Regions from separate parts of the Arthrobacter sp. CAN_A6 genome, predicted to be linked through region 1. Evidence: riboswitches for the same ligand, from Rfam matches in the RefSeq annotation. Region 1 holds a riboswitch; each other region holds the start of a gene.
What was found. Region 1 has a riboswitch for S-adenosylmethionine ahead of IWX75_RS06830 (LLM class flavin-dependent oxidoreductase). Riboswitches for the same ligand answer to the same signal wherever they lie in the genome.
Positions count from the first base shown of each region.

Region 2: another riboswitch for S-adenosylmethionine. It lies ahead of IWX75_RS08965 (bifunctional o-acetylhomoserine/o-acetylserine sulfhydrylase); the one in region 1 lies ahead of IWX75_RS06830 (LLM class flavin-dependent oxidoreductase).
Region 3: another riboswitch for S-adenosylmethionine. It lies ahead of IWX75_RS07675 (ABC transporter substrate-binding protein); the one in region 1 lies ahead of IWX75_RS06830 (LLM class flavin-dependent oxidoreductase).

Region 1 is NZ_JADOUV010000003.1:119,967-125,733, reverse strand. It holds gene IWX75_RS06835 (SDR family oxidoreductase) at 1-121, opposite strand, end outside; gene IWX75_RS06830 (LLM class flavin-dependent oxidoreductase) at 374-1,765, opposite strand; SAM riboswitch class IV at 1,803-1,916, opposite strand; gene IWX75_RS06825 (hypothetical protein) at 2,064-2,618, opposite strand; gene IWX75_RS06820 (LLM class flavin-dependent oxidoreductase) at 3,116-4,219, opposite strand; gene IWX75_RS06815 (glycerophosphodiester phosphodiesterase family protein) at 4,549-5,767, opposite strand, start outside.
Region 2 is NZ_JADOUV010000004.1:134,065-139,831, forward strand. It holds gene IWX75_RS08945 (amidohydrolase family protein) at 1-992, shown strand, start outside; gene IWX75_RS08950 (CPBP family intramembrane glutamic endopeptidase) at 997-1,815, shown strand; gene IWX75_RS08955 (DUF1540 domain-containing protein) at 1,931-2,218, shown strand; gene IWX75_RS08960 (VOC family protein) at 2,306-2,947, opposite strand; SAM riboswitch class IV at 3,067-3,182, shown strand; gene IWX75_RS08965 (bifunctional o-acetylhomoserine/o-acetylserine sulfhydrylase) at 3,244-4,560, shown strand; gene metX (homoserine O-acetyltransferase MetX) at 4,569-5,708, shown strand.
Region 3 is NZ_JADOUV010000003.1:307,776-313,542, forward strand. It holds gene IWX75_RS07665 (ABC transporter permease) at 1-580, opposite strand, end outside; gene IWX75_RS07670 (ABC transporter permease) at 577-1,557, opposite strand; gene IWX75_RS07675 (ABC transporter substrate-binding protein) at 1,554-3,212, opposite strand; SAM riboswitch class IV at 3,381-3,511, opposite strand; SAM riboswitch class IV at 3,657-3,776, shown strand; gene IWX75_RS07680 (flavin reductase family protein) at 3,838-4,344, shown strand; gene IWX75_RS07685 (hemerythrin domain-containing protein) at 4,411-5,118, shown strand; gene IWX75_RS07690 (DUF6098 family protein) at 5,180-5,632, opposite strand.

The DNA of each region.
Region 1 (5,767 bases):
CCTCGGACGAGTGGTCCGGATTCCGGAAGATCGAGCTGACCTGGTGGCCCTGGCCGGTGAGGATCTTCGTGAGGTGCAGGGCCACTTTTCCGTGGCCTCCGATAATCGCAACGCGCGACATGTGAACTCCATTCGTTGGCGTGATTCGTTGGCGTGTTGTTTCCGACGCAATCGCCCCGTGGAGAGCGACGCCACGGGTTCCGCGCCTGGCGAAGCCCTATTCCCGCCTTCCGGCAGGACTTCCAGGCAGCATTTTGGCAGCACTTCCAGCAGAAACGGTTGCTGGTCGCCGGGAATTGGGCAGTTCCGGCTGACCGCGTACTCCACCACCCACCAGAAATGGACGACCTACGCCTGACGAACCGCGCGGGCTTCAGCGGCGGGCGTGCTGGAGGCGGAAGCTGCTGCCACGGTGCTCGTCCGGGAGCCGGTCGCCCTTCCCGAACAGCTTGTTCCGCAGGGTGCCCTCCACGTACTCGGTGGGGTAGGCGCCGCGCTTCTGGAGTTCGGGCACCACGTACGTGATGACGTCCTCGAACGAGCCGGGCGTGACCGCATAGGCAAGGTTGAACCCGTCGACGTCGGTTTCTTCCACCCACGACTGCAGCTCATCGGCGATCTGCGCGCCTGAACCGACCACGCGCGGGCCGAGCCCGCCGATCCCCGCCCACTCGGCGATGTCGCGCACCGTCCAGGGAGCGCCGTCGTCGTTCACTTTCTGGAAATTCGCGACGGCGGAGTGGATGGCGTTGGACTTCACATTGCCGAGGGGTTCGTCGGGATCGTAGACGGACAGGTCGATCCCGAGCCAGCCGGACACGAGCACGAGGGCGCCCTCGTAGCTGACGTACTTCTTGTAGTCCTCGTGCTTGGCGTGGGCCTTTTCCTCGGTCTCGTCGGTGATCACCGTGAGCATGGTGTAGATGCGCACCGAGTACCGGTCGCGGCCGGCGGCCTCGGCGGCGTCGCGGATCTTCGTGACGGCGTCCTTAAGGATGGCCTTGGTGGGCGCACCCACGAACACCGCTTCGGCGTTGCCGGCCGAAAAATCGATGCCCCTCGACGACGCCCCCGCCTGGTAGATGACGGGCGTGCGCTGCGGCGACGGCTCGCTGAGGTGGATTCCCGGCACGGTGAAGTATTTGCCGTCGTGCCCGATCTCATGCACTTTCGACGGGTCGGTGAAGATGCCGTTCTCCACATCCCGGACGACGGCGTCGTCCTCCCACGACCCTTCGAGCAGCTTGTAGAGCACTTCGAGGTACTCGTCGGCGTGGTTGTAGCGCTCATCGTGCTCGAGCTGGTCCTCATTGCCCATGTTGCGGGCAGCCGAGGGCAAGTAGCCGGTGACGACATTCCAGCCCACCCGGCCGTTGGTGAGGTGATCGAGCGTCGAGAGCCGGCGCGCGAACGGATACGGATGCTCATAGGCGGTGCCGGCGGTGACGCCGAAGCCGAGGTGCTCGGTCACGAGTGCCATCGCGGACACCAGCAGGAACGGATCATTGACCGGCGTCTGGGTACCCTGGCGCAGGGTGGCTTCGTTGGAGCCGCCGAAGACGTCGTACGTGCCGAGTACGTCGGCGATGAAGAGTCCGTCGAAGAGGCCCTTCTCGAGGGTCCGCGCGAGCTCGGCCCAGTAGCGGAGGTCCTTGTACCGGTGCGACTGGTCGTCCGGGTGGCGCCACAGCCCCGGCGACTGGTGGCCCACGCAGTTCATGTCGAAGGCGTTGAAGCGGATCTGGCGTGGCGCGTTTGCGGGCATTGCACTCCTCGGATGACCGGGCACCGCCGTTGAGGAAGCGCCGTACTTGCCCGCGCGCATACCGCCGGGCCGAATCCTCACCTGGGGCACCCCACTACAGCGAGAGGGTTGCCGTCCAACGAACCAGGGTTTTGCGTTGGAACTCTTGATTCTTGGTTCCGACCCTAGACGACGCACGACGGCGGCGTCGAGGCGGCAGTGTCATACGGGGACATCTGCACAACGGCGGCGGACCCTGGGATCGTGCGCCCGAAAGGGATTCCCACCTTTCGTGCGCACGATCCGTTTCAGTCCTCGATCAGTGCGTGTCCTCCTTTGGGCAGCTGATGCTCGGATTCCACTGCGCAAAGACTCCTGCCGGGTTATGCTTCCAGACCCATGCGTGGAGGGTGTGCTTGTACGGCGCCTTCGAATCCGCCGCTTCCGAATCGAAGGTGACTCCTCCGAGGACCGGTGCCTTCTTCGCTGTGGAAAGGAACTCCACCGCAACGAGGCGATAGTACTCGTGGTTGCCGTACTTCACCGGCATGTAGACCAGTGCTTCCGGTTTCGAGGCGTCGGTCTTCTTGTCGATCAGCTTGCTCTTCGCGTAGTGCACACCCATCGCGCCCACCCCGGGCAACTCGATGCAATCGGTGACGCGCTCGTAGCCGTCCTTGATGGCCCGATCCAGCCAGTTATAACGCGCGGTGGACCGAACGATCTCATACACCACTTCCTGGCTCGACGCGTGGTCCGATGAGCCTGAATTGCCCGATGATCCCCCATGGGCGAAGGCTGCGCTCGGCGTGAGTCCCGCAGCGAAGACCGCCGTGAACACCATCGCCGTTATTTTGGTTCTTGCTTTGTTCATTTCCTGCTCCAACCCCGAATGACGAATACTCCTAGCGGGATGAAGGCGCCGCAGCCAGGACCGAGGGGTCCTGCCAGCACGTCGAGGGTTTCCGGGAATTGCCGCAGCCTGCGCTGGGCGGCCATCATTCCACGCTGTGTTTGCTACCTCTACCGTTCCTTCGCGCCCTCACTTGGAGGCGCGCTCGTCAACGGCCGGTTGACACTGCAGTCCTCACCCTCTGGGGCTGCACGGTTGGACTCGTCCAGGAGGTCGACGTGGCGATCGGAGGACGCTCCCACGTGGTGGGGGCTTCAGGGTAGGCCTCCGCCAAGAGAGAGGTCAATAGGTAGTCCGACCCTCCTGTGCAGTAGCGGCGACGCCACTGCAGGAGACGCGAACTTTGTTCCCTGCCTCGAGTACCGGGTGTGCCGGAGGGTGAAGAACCCCCGGCGACCCGCCGGTGAACCGGGTTCCACCTGCCGCACGCCCCAGCACGTCCGCGGCCGGCGGCGGCATCAGGCGCTGACAGGCTTCTCGTTGTCGAGCAGCTGCCGCGCGGCTTTGCGGTTCTCATGGGTGGGGCCGTCGGGTACATGTGCCGGACGGCGGGAATCGAGCTCACGCCGAAGCTCGGGGAGAACGAATTCTCCGAACAGGTCCAGCTGCTCAAGGACGGTCTTGAGGGGCAGACCCGCATGGTCGATGAGGAAAAGCTGCCGCTGGTAATCGCCGAAGTACTCCTGGAACGTCAGGGTCTTCTCGAGGACCTCCTGGGGACTACCGACACTCAGCGGGGTTTGCGCGGTGAAGTCCTCCATCGACGGTCCGTGTCCGTAGACCGGGGCGTTGTCGAAGTACGGCCGGAATTCGTTCACAGCGTCCTGCGAGTTCTTCCGCAGAAAGAACTGGCCACCCAGACCCACGATCGCCTGATCCGCCCTGCCGTGCCCGTAGTGCTCGTAGCGCTCGCGGTAGAGGGCAATGAGCTGCATGTAGTGCTCCTTCGGCCAGAAGATGTTGTTGGCGAAGAAACCGTCACCGAAGTAGGCCGCGATCTCGGCCACCTGCGGCGTACGGATCGAGCCATGCCAGACGAAGGGCGCCACGCCGTCGAGCGGCCGAGGGGTAGCGGTGAAGTTCTGCAGCGGCGTGCGGTGCTTGCCCTGCCAGTTGACGACGTCGTTGTCCCACAGTTGCCGGAGCAGGTTGTAGTTCTCCACTGTCAGGTCCACGCTGTCCTGCATGTTCTTGCCGAACCACGGGTAGACAGGGGCAGTGTTTCCCCGACCGAGGACGAGGTCCACGCGGCCATCGGCCAGATGCTGCAGAGTGGCGAAGTCTTCGGCGATCTTCACCGGGTCATTGGTGGTGATCAGCGTGGTGGCGGTGGAAAGGATGATCCGCTCCGTCTGCGCAGCGATGTAGCCGAGGAGGGTGGTCGGGGAGCTGGCGTAGAACGGCGGGTTGTGGTGCTCCCCCGTCGCGTAGACGTCCATGCCGATCTCCTCGACCTTTTTGGCGATGGCGACAGCCGCTCGAATGCGCTCATGCTCAGTGGGGATACGACCAGTGACCGGATCCCTGGTGATGTCGCTGACTGAGAATACGCCGATCTGCATGAGTGCCTCCATCGTTGATTACATGCTTTTGCATCTAATCCTGTAACAGCGCGCAGGCGGAAGTCATTCCCGCAGTCATGCTGCACCAGCCCATCGCCCCCGCCTGGCTCCCGGCCCGAGTGGGCGTGAGCGATGCCGTCAGCTTCGAGTACTTCGGGCGGCGGGTTCCCGCCACAGTCACGGCCGAACCGCTGGTGGACCCGGGCATGACCCGGCTCCGCGGGCAGGCTGCGCCTGTTCCGGCGGCCGGATGCACGGGCAGCTGGTTGCTGAACGGGCCCGGACGGCTTGTCTACTGCTTGGCGAAGACGTCCGGGCGGGCTTTTTCGCTAGTTGGCGAAGACGTCCTGCAGCTTGTCCTGGGGGGCCCAGAGTGCCACGGCGTCGCCGCCGTTGTTCAGTACGGAGGCGGTAAGCCCGTTGTAGTAGGACCCAGCCGTATTGGTGCCCGGCCCGGTGTGGACGCGCAGCTCAGCACCGGGAGCAAGGACGTACCCGTTGCCCACGATGAGCACGTTGTTCGCTGCGTCCCGGACGAGGTAACCGCTGACGTCGATGCTGCGGTTACTGGTATTGCGCAGCAGCACGTACTCGCCGTTCTCCGGCTGGACATCGTCGCCGGCAGGGTTGTTCACCGAGTCCGCAATCTCCACTCCACTACCGGGGAAAACCGGCGTGCCCTGGAGGAGACGGGCATTCTGGATCGGGAAGTCGGTGGTGATGGCGTCGACTCCCAGGGCGAGTGAAGCCTGCACGGCCTCGGGGGAATTGACCGTGTAGACGCCCAGCACCAGTCCGGCAGCCTTCACATCGGCAACGTTCTGCGCGCTCAGCACGCGGTAGTTGGTTCCCACCGAGTCGGCGAATTCCGTCCAGGATTCAAGCACTGCGGGACCGGGAACCACACCGGACAATTGCTGCAGCTCGATCTCGGGAGCCACCTGGGCGAACTTCCGGTTGGAGGCCTCATCGAAACCCAGCACCTGGAGCTTGTGCCCGGCAACCAACTGCTGCCACTTCGGATTCGTCCGCAGTTCATCGGCGACGAGCTGTTCGACGCCCGGAGAGTTGACCGGCGATTTGATCTCGATGTAGACACCGGTGTTGGCCGTGGCGACCTTGGCGGCGTCGTCCAGATGGGGGATGCGCTCGCCCTCGTACCGCTCGTCGAAGTAGGAGCCGGCATCCAGTTGCTGCAACTCGTTCCAGGTGAACGAGGTGATCGGGTTGTTCGCACGCTCCGGGAAGACCTCCTCCACGTTGGTGGTGCGCGCCGGGGTGTCGTCATGGAACAGGAACGGCACGCCGTCGGCGCTGAGCTGTACGTCGATCTCGAAGAAGTCGGCGCCCGACGTGCGGCCGTCCTCGAAGGCCGCCACCGTGTTCTCGGGCGCTGTGCCTGCGGCTCCGCGGTGACCGATGAGTATCGGGGCGCTGTCCTGTGCTCGGGCTTCAGGCTGCGCGACAGCCGCAGGGGCCGCCATCAGCGACAGTCCCACTGCGGTGGTGACGGACATTCCGGTCAGGGTTCGAAGTGTACGAGATGCC
Region 2 (5,767 bases), on a different contig from region 1:
TCGCGGTCACCGCCGGCGCCACCCGGGAGGCCACCGACTACGAGCTCACCCGGTTGCTGCTCGGACGGGTTGCGGAGGCGCACGCGGGTGGAACAACGTACCTGGAGACGAAGACCGGGTACGGCCTCGACGTGGAGCACGAGGCCCGCAGCGCCCGGATCGCCGCATCCGTCGTGGACGAGGTGACCTTCCTCGGAGCACACCTCGTCCCGCACGGCATCGACCCGGACGCCTACACCGCGCTCGTCTGCGGGCCCATGCTCGACGCCGTCCGACCCTACGTCCGGTGGGCCGACGTGTTCTGCGAGCGGGGCGCCTTCACTCCGGAGCAGAGCCGCGCGGTGCTCGCCGCCTGCCGCAATGCGGGCCTGGGCCTGAGGGTCCATGGGAACCAGCTCGGCTCCGGGGAAGGCGTAGCGCTCGCCGTGGAGTTCGGAGCGGCAAGCGTGGACCACGTGAACCACCTGGTCCCCGCGGACATCGACGCGCTCGCCGGGTCCTGGGCTGCCTGGGAAGCGACATCCGGAACCCGCCGGGGAACCGTCGCCACCTGCCTGCCGGCATGCGACCTCTCGACCCGCCAGCCGCTCGCCCCGGCACGGGCACTGCTCGACGCCGGGGTGCCGGTGGCGCTCGCCAGCAACTGCAATCCGGGCTCGTCCTTCACCAGTTCCATGGCGTTCTGCATCACCACCGCCGTCCTCCAGATGGGGCTCAGTGTTCACGAGGCGGTGCGGGCAGCCACCTACGGGGGAGCGCTGGCCCTCCGCCGGGAGTCCGGACAGGACCTCGACGGCGCCCGCGCGGTCGGTTCGGTCGCCGTCGGACACCGCGCGGACGTCCAGCTCCTCGACGCGCCGTCGGCCACGCATCTGGCCTACCGGCCGGGCATGCCGCTCTCCGGAGCGGTCTGGAAGGCCGGACGCCGGGTCGACCGGCAGGCGGTGCGCCGGGGGGCCGTTGGGAATCCGCAGGAACCACTGGAAGGATAGCCGCATGCCTGCGCCGCTCCCCGCCCCCCGAGACACCCCCAGCAACGCCCCCGGCACTGTGGAGGAGAGCGGATCTCCGCAGCCGGCGCGGCGTATCAAGGCCGAGATCCTCGTCGTGCTCGGCCTGTCGCTCGGCCAGTCCGGGGTGTACGCGGCGGTGAACCTGCTGGAGAAACTGACCCGGGGCCCGCTGTCCGGTCAGACCACCACCCTCAACCCCGTCCTCAACGACCGCCAGTATTTCGACCTCACGTATCAGCTGCTCAGTATCTTCTTCGCGCTCGTGCCGGTGGCGCTCGTGTTGTTCCTGCTGAGCGGGCCCGGCGTCTCGGCGTTCCGCCGTCTCGGTTTCACCTTCGCGAAACCCGGCACCGATTTCGGGCTGGGCCTGGGGCTGGCCGCCGTCATCGGGGTCGGCACGCTGGGCGTCTATGCCGGCGGCCGTGCGCTGGGGCTGACGACAGCGATCGTCCCGGCTGCCCTCGACGCGTACTGGTGGACCGTGCCCGTCCTGATCCTTTCGGCCCTCCGCCATGCAGTGCTCGAGGAGGTCATCGTGGTGGGGTACCTGTTCGAGCGGTTCGGCGAGCTCCGGTGGTCGGTGCCGGTCATCATCGTCACCAGCGCACTGATCCGGGGAAGCTATCACCTGTACCAGGGTTTCGGACCGTTCATCGGTAACGTCCTGATGGGGCTGTTGTTCGGCTACGTCTACGCGAAACGGCGCAGGGTGATGCCACTCGTCATTGCCCACGCAGCAATCGACATCACCGGCTTCGTGGGGTTTGCGCTGATCGGTCCGGCGATCGGCATCGGCGGCTGAGAGCGGCAGGGTTCTCCCGACTCCTTTGGGCCACGAAAATGTGACTAAATTACCGCGAAGTTCGGTGCTAATTTGAAGGAGTCGCGGCTCATCCACAGGCCGCCAAGGAGGAACAATGACAGTCATCACGAACGTCTCAGAATGCAGCGTCGGGAATTGTTCGTTCAACCATGACGGCTGTACGGCGATCGCCATCACCGTCTCCGGGAGCACCGACCACGCGTCGTGCGCCACGTTCATCGACACCTCGGTCAGTGGTGGCCTGCCGAAGATGCTCGCACAGGTGGGAGCTTGCCAGCGGGCGGAGTGCAACTACAACCACGACCTCATGTGCACGGCGTCCGCCGTCAAGGTCGGCCCCGGTGCCGAGGACGCTGACTGCCTCACCTATACACACGCCTAGGTCGGCATTTCGGCCGAAGAGAGCAGGAGCCGCACTGGTTCCAGTCCGGCTCCTGCTCCCTGCCCGAAATTTTGAGCGTCGGTAGCGTTAGATCTCCACGCGGCCGTTCGCGGTCTCGAACGTCACCGACATGATTCCTGGGGTTCCGTTGGGCGCCACCCAGTGGACGTCGACGCCGTCGAGCGTTTCCTCGACCTGCGTGCCGAGCCATTCGGTGACGCGCTCCGAGGAACCGGCGATCGTGAGGCAGTCGAGTTTCACCGTGGCGGGGCGGGCCTGTGACGGATGCAGGGCTTCGAGCCCGTCATCCCATCGCAGGAGGTAGGGGACCTGCGGATCGGCGATCAGACCCTTGATGCCGATCTGCTGCCACGAGAGTTCCTGGCCATCCGGGAATTTCCGGTTGCCCGGAACCGCACTGCGGCCGAGGCGCTCCTCGAAGGGTTCGAGGTTCTCGACTGCGACGCACCAGCCCATCCAGCCTCCACCGGCCTCGGAGCGCGCGCGCACGGCCTGCCCGAAGGGTGCCTTGTCGGACGCTGGGTGCGAGAGCACCTCGACAACTTCCAGGTACTGCCCGTTGACCAGGGGAAAAATCATGTTCCGTGTGCCGAAGCGGGGGTGCACACCGCCCTTCACGGGTTCCATGCCGAGGGCGGTTGCAATCCGCTCGGCGGTGGCAGCCAGTCCATCGGGTTCGCAGGCGTAAGAGACGTGATCCAGGCGCATGGCTACATTTTGGCACTTTGTGATGGGCGTCTCGACTTAGGCCGCCCTTACTTCACGGGGCGTCATCTCGGGCCTTCCGGAGTTGCCTGCACCGCCGGTTTGGGCTTTCATTGACTGCAGGTCATGAGTGCCAGCGGAAAGCCCCGGCTCGCTGGCCGGCAACCCTCCAACCGCGGTGGGGTGCCCCGGGTGAAGACCAGGCGGAGCCCGCACGGGTGCTGCGCAAGCGCGGGCCGACAAGCCCTGGCCGGTCTTCCCCGGCGACGGCGAATGGGCCCCCATCGAGAGGGGACACCATGTCCAACGATTGGTCATTCGAAACACGGCAGATCCACGCCGGGCAGACACCCGACTCCGCCACGGGGGCGCGTGCGCTGCCGATCTACCAGACGTCCTCATTCGTCTTTCCCAGCGCGCAGAGCGCTGCCGACCGTTTCGCGCTGACCGAGCTTGCCCCGATCTATACGCGGATCGGCAATCCGACGCAGGAAGCCGTCGAGGTCCGCATCGCGAGCCTCGAGGGCGGTGCCGGCGCCCTGCTGCTGGCATCGGGACAGGCAGCCGAGACGTTCGCGGTGCTGAACGTCGCGGAGGTGGGGGACCACATCGTCGCGAGTCCCAGCCTTTACGGCGGCACGTTCAACCTCTTCCGGCACACGCTGAAGAAGTTCGGCATCGACTGCACCTTCGTGGAGGACCCGGACAACCTCGAGCAGTGGCGTGCGGCGGTTCGCCCCAACACCAAACTGTTCTTCGGTGAGGTGGTCTCGAATCCCCGCCAGGACGTCCTCGACATCGAAGGCATCAGCGCCGTGGCGCACGAGCACGGCATCCCACTGATCGTCGACAACACGCTGTCCACGCCCTACCTCATCCGGCCCATCGAGTGGGGCGCCGACATCGTGGTCCATTCCGCCACCAAGTACCTCGGCGGCCACGGTAACGCCATCGCGGGAGTGATCGTCGATTCCGGAAAGTTCGACTTCGCCAAGGATCCGGAGAAGTTTCCCGGCTTCAACACTCCTGACGAGAGCTACCACGGACTGGTCTACGCCAGGGACCTCGGAGTCGGCAGCGCTCTCGGCGCAAACCTCGCCTACATCCTCAAGGCACGAGTCCAGCTGTTGCGGGACCTCGGTTCCTCGGTGTCACCTTTCAATGCCTTCCTGATCGCCCAGGGCATCGAGACCCTCAGCCTGCGGATGGAGCGGCACGTCGAGAACGCCCGGGCCGTGGCTGAATGGCTTGAACAGCACGACGACGTCGAATCAGTCGCCTATGCGGGGCTGCCCTCGAGCCCCTGGTACGAACGTGGCCGCACCTACGGACCGCGCGGCACCGGTGCCATCGTGTCGTTCGACATCGAAGGGGGGATCGAGGCCGGCAAACGGTTCGTCGACGGTCTCGAGCTCCACTCCCATGTGGCGAACGTGGGTGATGTCCGTTCGCTCGTGATCCACCCGGCGTCGACCACCCACAGCCAGCTGGGCGCGGAAGCGCAACTGACGGCCGGGGTGCGTCCCGGGCTCGTGCGGCTGTCGGTGGGACTCGAGAACCTCCAGGACATCCTCGCCGACCTGGATGCAAGCTTCCGAGCGGCGAAGGGGGCGTAGGCAAACCGGTGACCACCTATTTTCCTGCGCCGTCGTCCCGCCTGCCCCGAACAGTTTCGGGGAGCGACGGCTTGCTTCGAACTGCGTTGCTGGGCCCGGTGGTGCTTGACGCCGGTGGTGAACTCCCCGACGTGCAGCTGGCCTTCGAGACCTGGGGCACCCTCAACGGGGATGCGACGAATGCGGTGCTGGTGCATCATGCACTGACCGGCAGTTCCCATGTCGCCCGAGGGGCGTCCGAGGAGGACGGGTGGTGGGATTCACTGGTCGGCCCCGGCCGCACGGTGGACACGGACAGGTACTTCGTCGTGTCCATCAACATGATCGGCGGTTGCTACGGCTCGACCGGACCGGCGAGCCTCGACCCCCAGGGATCGCCGTGGGGGTCGAGGTTCCCGTTCGTCACCATCCGGGATTCGGTCCGCACCGAGGCGCTGCTGATGGACCGCCTGGGGATCCGGCGCTGGCATTCGGTCCTGGGAGGATCGATGGGCGGGGCGCGCGCCCTGGAATGGGCACTGATGTACCCGGAGCGGGTGGAACGGTGTGCGGTCATCGCCTGCACCGCCGCAAGCTCGGCCGAGCAGATCGCGTTCGCCCAGGCGCAGCTCCAGGCGATCCGCCTCGATCCGGCGTACGCGGGAGGCGACTACTACGGGACGGACCCTCCTGTTGCCGGACTGGGCCTCGCGCGACGGATCGCCCACATTACCTACCGGTCCGAGGCGGAGCTCGGTGACCGTTTCGGGAGGGCCGCCCAGGACGTGGAGCAGCCGTTCGGCGGCGTGCTCCCCGCGGAGCGCGGACGCTACCAGGTGGAAAGCTACCTCGACCACCAGGCGGAGAAACTGGTCCACCGCTTCGACGCCAACAGCTACGTGATACTCACCGAGGCGCTCATGAGCCACGATGCCGCGCGGGACCGTGGAAGCCTTGCACAGGCGCTGAGCGGAGCCACTGCACGGTTCTTCATCGCAGCGGTGGACACCGACCGCCTGTATTTCCCCGGGCAGTCGGCAGTCCTGGCGGAGTCACTTCCGGGACACGTACCGGTGCACACGATCCGGTCCCCGATCGGGCACGATGCATTCCTGACACAGATCCATCAACTCGACCGGGAGCTGACGGAGGCGTTCTTCAGCGATTAGGACCGAATCCTGGGTACCGGACCGGAATGCAAAGGTTGGGTTTGGCGGACATCGGGCCT
Region 3 (5,767 bases), 190 kb from region 1:
CCGCCCGCCGCACCAGGTGCGCCTGGGTCCGGGTGATGCGCGCGTAATAGGCGATGCTGCCCGCGCCGATCGCCAGGATGGCGTTCTCGGTACCCCCGCCGATGATGCCGATGACCACCAGCGCGAGGATGATCTCCGGCACCGCGAGGGTGACGTCGAGGAAGCGCATCACCGAAGCCTCGACGAAGGGTTTGCTCAGGCCCGCGAAGAGTCCGAGGAGCGTCCCGCCGACAAGCCCGATCGCCGTGGCGCCGACTCCGATATACAGGGAGGTCCGGGCTCCATGAACGATCCTGCTGTAGACATCGGCCCCGGACTCGTCGGTCCCGAACCAGTGCGCGGCGCTTGGCGGGCGGAAGCTCTCGGCAGGGTTCACGGAATATGGATCGGTGGAAGCCAGGACGTTCGGGGCCGCGACGGCGAGGGCGAGCCAGGCAAGAAATCCGACGGCGAGGATGAGGCCGGGCCGGAAGCGCCGCCGTCTCCGGGAAGAGCGTACCCGGTTCCGGGTGGCGGCAGCCGGAATCTCCGGGGGGATCTGGACTACCGGGACCGTGCCCGGTCGAAGGTCGATGCTCATGCGGTTACCACCCTTGGATCGATGAGCGTGTAGAGGAGGTCGACTGCGAGGTTGACCACCACGTACACGGCTGCTGACAGCAGGACGACGCCGATGATCACCGGCAGGTCCTTTTCATACACGGAGGCGAGCGCAAGACTTCCGACACCCTGCCTGCTGAAGAGGGTCTCCACGATCACCGAACCGCCGAGGAGGGCGGCGATGAGGAACCCGGACATGGTCAGGACGGGGATCACGGCGTGCCGGAGCGCGTGGAGCACGCGGACCTGGGCGTCGCGCATTCCACGCGCCCTGGCGGTGAGGACGAAGGCCTGCTCCAGCACGTCGTCGAGCTCGTTGCGGAGTACCTGGGAGAGCGGGCCGAACACCGCGAGTGCGAGCGTCAGTGCGGGCAGCACGAGCGACGCCGGCCCCTGGTTGCCGCCGATCGGGAACCAGTGCAGGCTGAACGAGAACACCATCAGCAGGGCGAAGCCGATCACGAAAGTGGGGGTCGCTGCGCACACCACCTCCACACCGGATACCAGCGAGCGGATCCACGGGCGCCGCTGCGCGGACGCAAGGGCGACGGCGAACGTGAGCGGCAGCGCGAGAAGCGCGGCTGCACCGGCGAGCTGCGCCGTCGAACCGATCTGTTGCCCGATGGCCTCGGTGACGGGGATGCGCAGCCGGTAGGACTGGCCGAGGTCGCCCTGCAGCAACCCGCCCAGGTAGTGGAGGTACTGGATGGCCAGGGGCTCGTCGAGCAGGTAGTCCTGCCGCACGCGGTCGATCGCCTCCGGGGTGGGTCGGGCATCGGGTCCGCCCAGGATCAGGAGCGCCGTGTCTCCCGGGATGAGGTACACCGCCAGGAAGGTGAGGGTTGCGGCTCCCCACAGCACGCCGACTCCCACGACGAGGCGGAGCGCGATGCGGCGGGCCACCGCACCGGGCCGGCGGACCTTTCCGATGCTCTCCGGGGCCAGGGTTCCCGTCACTGCGCAAGCCAGGCGTAGGTGAGGACGGGAACGGGGTGGGACGTGTCCGTCGCTACGCCCTGCACCGAGTTCGAGTAGGCGAACTGGCTCGGATTCTCGTAGAGGGGCAGCCCCGGCACCAGATCGGTGAGCCGGTGCTGTGCCTGCGAGTAGGCCTCCGCTGCGTCAGGGCCATCGGCCGCGCCGCGAGCCCGCAGCAGGATCTCATCCAGTTCCGGGTCGTTCACGTAGGAGGAATTCTGGCCGATGCGCTCGCCGGTGATCTCCGAGGAGTGGTACCGGATGAACAGGACGTCCGTGGTGTTGGTGTGCCACACCCCCGCCAGGGCGTCGTAGTCTCCGGCGTACCTCAGTTCCGTGAGCTGTGCCTGGGGAAGCTGGATGATCTCCAGCTCGATCCCTACCTTCCGGACCTCACCCTGCAGCTGGACGAGGAGGGGACTGGGAGCCGAGGCTTCCACTGTGGGAACTTCGACGGTCAGCCGCTCGCCGTCCTTCGTGCGGAAGCCCTCGGCATCGCGGGAGTCCCAGCCGGCGTCGTCGAGCAGTTGGTCTGCGCGCTCGGGATCGTGGGTCAGTGTGCCTTCCACCGAGGGGTCGTAGTACTTGCTCTCCTTCGAAAGGTACGAGTCGATAGGGGTGTAGGTGCCGAAGCCGAGGCTTTCCGTGACCGCCCCGGTGTCCACGGCGGCGGCGAAGGCTTCCCGGACGGCCGGGTCGCTGAAGGGCTCCCGGTTCAGGTTGAAGCCGAGCACGTACGGACTGCCGGTGCGCGGCAGGTTCTCGTAGGTGAACGCCGGGTCCGCCTGCACCGCGGCCGCGTTCTGCGGCGCGAGGTTCTCCGTCAGCCCGTACTGGCCTGACACGAGGGACTGGTAGCGGATCACGGGCTCTGCGACCACGGTGACCTCGACGCCGTCCAGATGGGCCTCGCCGGTCCCGCCGAGCCAGTCGGGAGCCCAGCCGTATCCCTCCCGCTTGGCGTAGCTGATGCTCTGTCCCGGCTGGTAGGCCTCGAGGACGTAGGGCCCGGATCCCACCGGGTTCTGGCACAGGGTTTCCGGTGACTCGGTGATGGCCTTGCCCGAGTTCATGCCCAGCCAGGACTGCGCGAGCGTGTAGAGGAAGGGGGTGTAGGCGTACTCGAGGTGCGCTTCGAAGGTGTAGTCGTCGATCACCGTTCCATCGACGTAGGGCGCGATGTAGGCAGCGGCCAGCGGCGACTTCGTGGCAGGATCCCGCATGTGCTCGAGGTTTTGCTGGAACACGGTCGCGTTCCACGGCGACCCGTCGCTGAACGTCACGTCCTTTTTGAGGTGGAACGTGTACGTCCTGCCGTCCTCGGAGATGTCCCAGGACTCGGCGAGATAGGGGGCGATCTCGCCGTCGTCGTCGAGCGTGACCACGTTGTCGTAGATCAGCCGGCCCAGGAACTGCTGCTGCGTGGCCGAGATGCCGTGGCCGTCGAGGCAGCCGGGCTCGGCGGAGATCGAGACATTGAGGACCCCGCCGTCCACGGGCGTGGCGTCAGCGGGCACGGTCTGCGTCCCGGCAGGGGAAGCGCAGGACGCGAGCAGACCGGCGACGACGGCGAGGGTTGCGCCGCGGGTCAGGGTGCGACGAACCCGGAAGCGGGCATGAAAAGGCAGGGACATGGGGTTCCTTCTGTGCGCTGTACGAGGAAGCGGGCATGGGTCATCGCGGCAGGGACTGCGCAATGGGAGATGGTGGCGACGGCGGCCGGCCGGGCCGGTGCCGCAGGCGGGGTGGCGTCAGGCGGTGAGAAGTGGACAGCTGTGGGAACGCATCATGCGTCATCCTTCCGGTTGCTCTTGACCGCACCGGACGCCGCAACAGATGCGGTGGGCGCAGCCCGCTTCGTCATCCGAACCACCCGGAAAGCATGGGGTTGGTGCGCGGCCAAGTCGGAGCTTGACGGCCGCATCTCTTGAAGCTGACCCCACTGTATGCGGGATTTTTCCGCTGTCCAGTCGGGTCAGGTCACAGACGGTCATAAAGGGCAGGCAGCAGCTTTCTTACGTTCTGTGTCGTGCCCGGCGTTGACGGCGGGCTCCGGGTGCCCCTAGCGTGGGAGGCGCAATCAAGAGTTCCAGCCACAGGCCCTGGCCGGCTGGACAGCAACCCTCTCGTCGTAGCGGGGTGCTCCAGGTGATGATTCGGCCGCTGGGCAGTTTTCGCCCGAGCGGCAAGTACGGCGTTTCCCCCGCTGCCTTCTGTTTCTCGGTGTGCGGGACGACGCCTTTTTCGAAGGATGTGGGCATGGCGTTGGATGTCAATTTGGAGCCGGCGGTTCTCCGGCAGGCTTTCGGGCGGTTTCCCTCAGGGATCGCCGCGCTCTGTGCCCGGGTGGATGGAGTTCCCGAGGGCATTGTTGCTTCCTCGTTCACCGTGGGGGTGTCGCTCGATCCGCCACTGGTGATGTTCGCCATCCAGAACACCTCGCGCACCTGGCCGGAGCTGCGAAAGCAACCCCGTATCGGTGTTTCGGTCCTGGCCTCCGGGCAGAAGGATGCCTGCCTGCAGATCGCGTCGAAGTCAGCCGACCGGTTCGCAGCACTCGACATCGAAGACACACCCGCCGGCGCCGTTCTGCTCTCCGACGCCGTGCTGTGGCTGGACTGCTCGGTCGAGGCCGAATATCCCGCCGGGGACCACCAGGTGGTGCTCCTCCGGGTGCACGGCCTGCAGTTCGAGGACAAGGACTCTGCGCCGCTCGTGTTCCACGCCTCCGAATTCCACCGGCTGCCGGAGCCGTCGCTGGTATAGCGGGAAATGTTTCGAATCGGGGCCTCCCGGGTACTGATACCGGAAACACTCTCCGAAAGGACGCCCATGTACCAGTCAGTCGCCAAGCAGACCGTCGCCGAACTGGGTGGCCCCACGAGCGTCCTGGTCCGGCAGAAGAACGACCACGTCAAGCTCAACGCCTTGCTGAAGGAACTGGAGGGATCGAGCGGAGCCGAGCAGGGCGATGTGCTGCGGCGCATCTACCGGCTGGTGTTCCCCCACGCCTTCGCCGAGGAGGCGGTGCTCTGGGCCGTGGTGCGGCGGGTCCTGCCCGACGGCGAACAACTCACCCTTAAGGTGGAGCAGGAGCACCAGGAGGTCAATGAACTGGTGACGCGGCTCGAAACCCTCGAGGAGGGGGACCCGGAGCGGGAACGCGTGCTCGACCGGCTGGTCGAGGTGCTGGGGGAGGACGTGGCGCGGCGGCCGCCAGGCAACGCCGTCGCGGCGGTTCCGCTGTCCCTCATCGACCGCATCCGCGACGCGGTCGACACCGCAATACTGCAGAGGCCGAAAGCCGTTCCACCGGTTCTTCACCGCACGAGCACCCTGCTGGCTCGGGTCGCCCATTCGATCGAGCACCTCCCGCTCCTGACACACGGAGAGGACCCGAGCACGAGCAGGGGAGGCCGACGGTCCGACGGGAGCAGACGACGCCGGCCTCCCCTCGCGGGCGTTGTCGTTGTCGCGGCCGAAGGAGTTGTGGCGGGAGAGCTGGTGTTCCGCGCGCTCACCCGCCGGGCTCGCCGCTGAACGCTCGATCCCGGCTCGGGCCTGGCGGTTCGGTTCCTAGCCGGTGCTCGCCGCATCCGGTTCAGTCCTGCGACGGCCGTTCGCCGGCATCGAAGTGTTCCTCGTAGACCCGCTTGGCTTCCTGCAGCACCTCCGGATCGAGCCGGCCGAGCGGGCGGACGTCGACGAGCAGCGGCTCGCAGTCCGGGCCCCGGCCCACGCACGCCCCGGTGAGTACCCATGCATAGCGGTCCTCGTCCTCCGCAAGGTGCTCGTACTGGCAGATCTGGCGTGCAAGCCAGTCCTTGAGCGGCCGGGTCCACCACGACTCCGGTGTGAGGGGGTTGACGGACAATCCCGGCAGCGTCAGCCCACTCTCGGCGTCGAGACTGCTGGAATCCCTGTCGGCTTCGAAGCCCTTGGAGTACCGCAGGTAGAGGTAGTCGACGGACGGCACGAGATCCGCGAGTTCAGCCAGGCTGGAGAGGGTGAGCTCCCCGGATTCTGCTTTGCGCGGTGCGGTGGCGGATTCCATGTGGCCAAGCCTAGGAAGGGTCGTCCCCGGGCTCAACAGCAGGGATCGGTGAACCGGCTCTTTACTGCTGCTGTGCGACGTGAGATATTCCTGTTCCTCCATCGGTGAGCAAGGTCTAATTGAGGGAAGACGTGC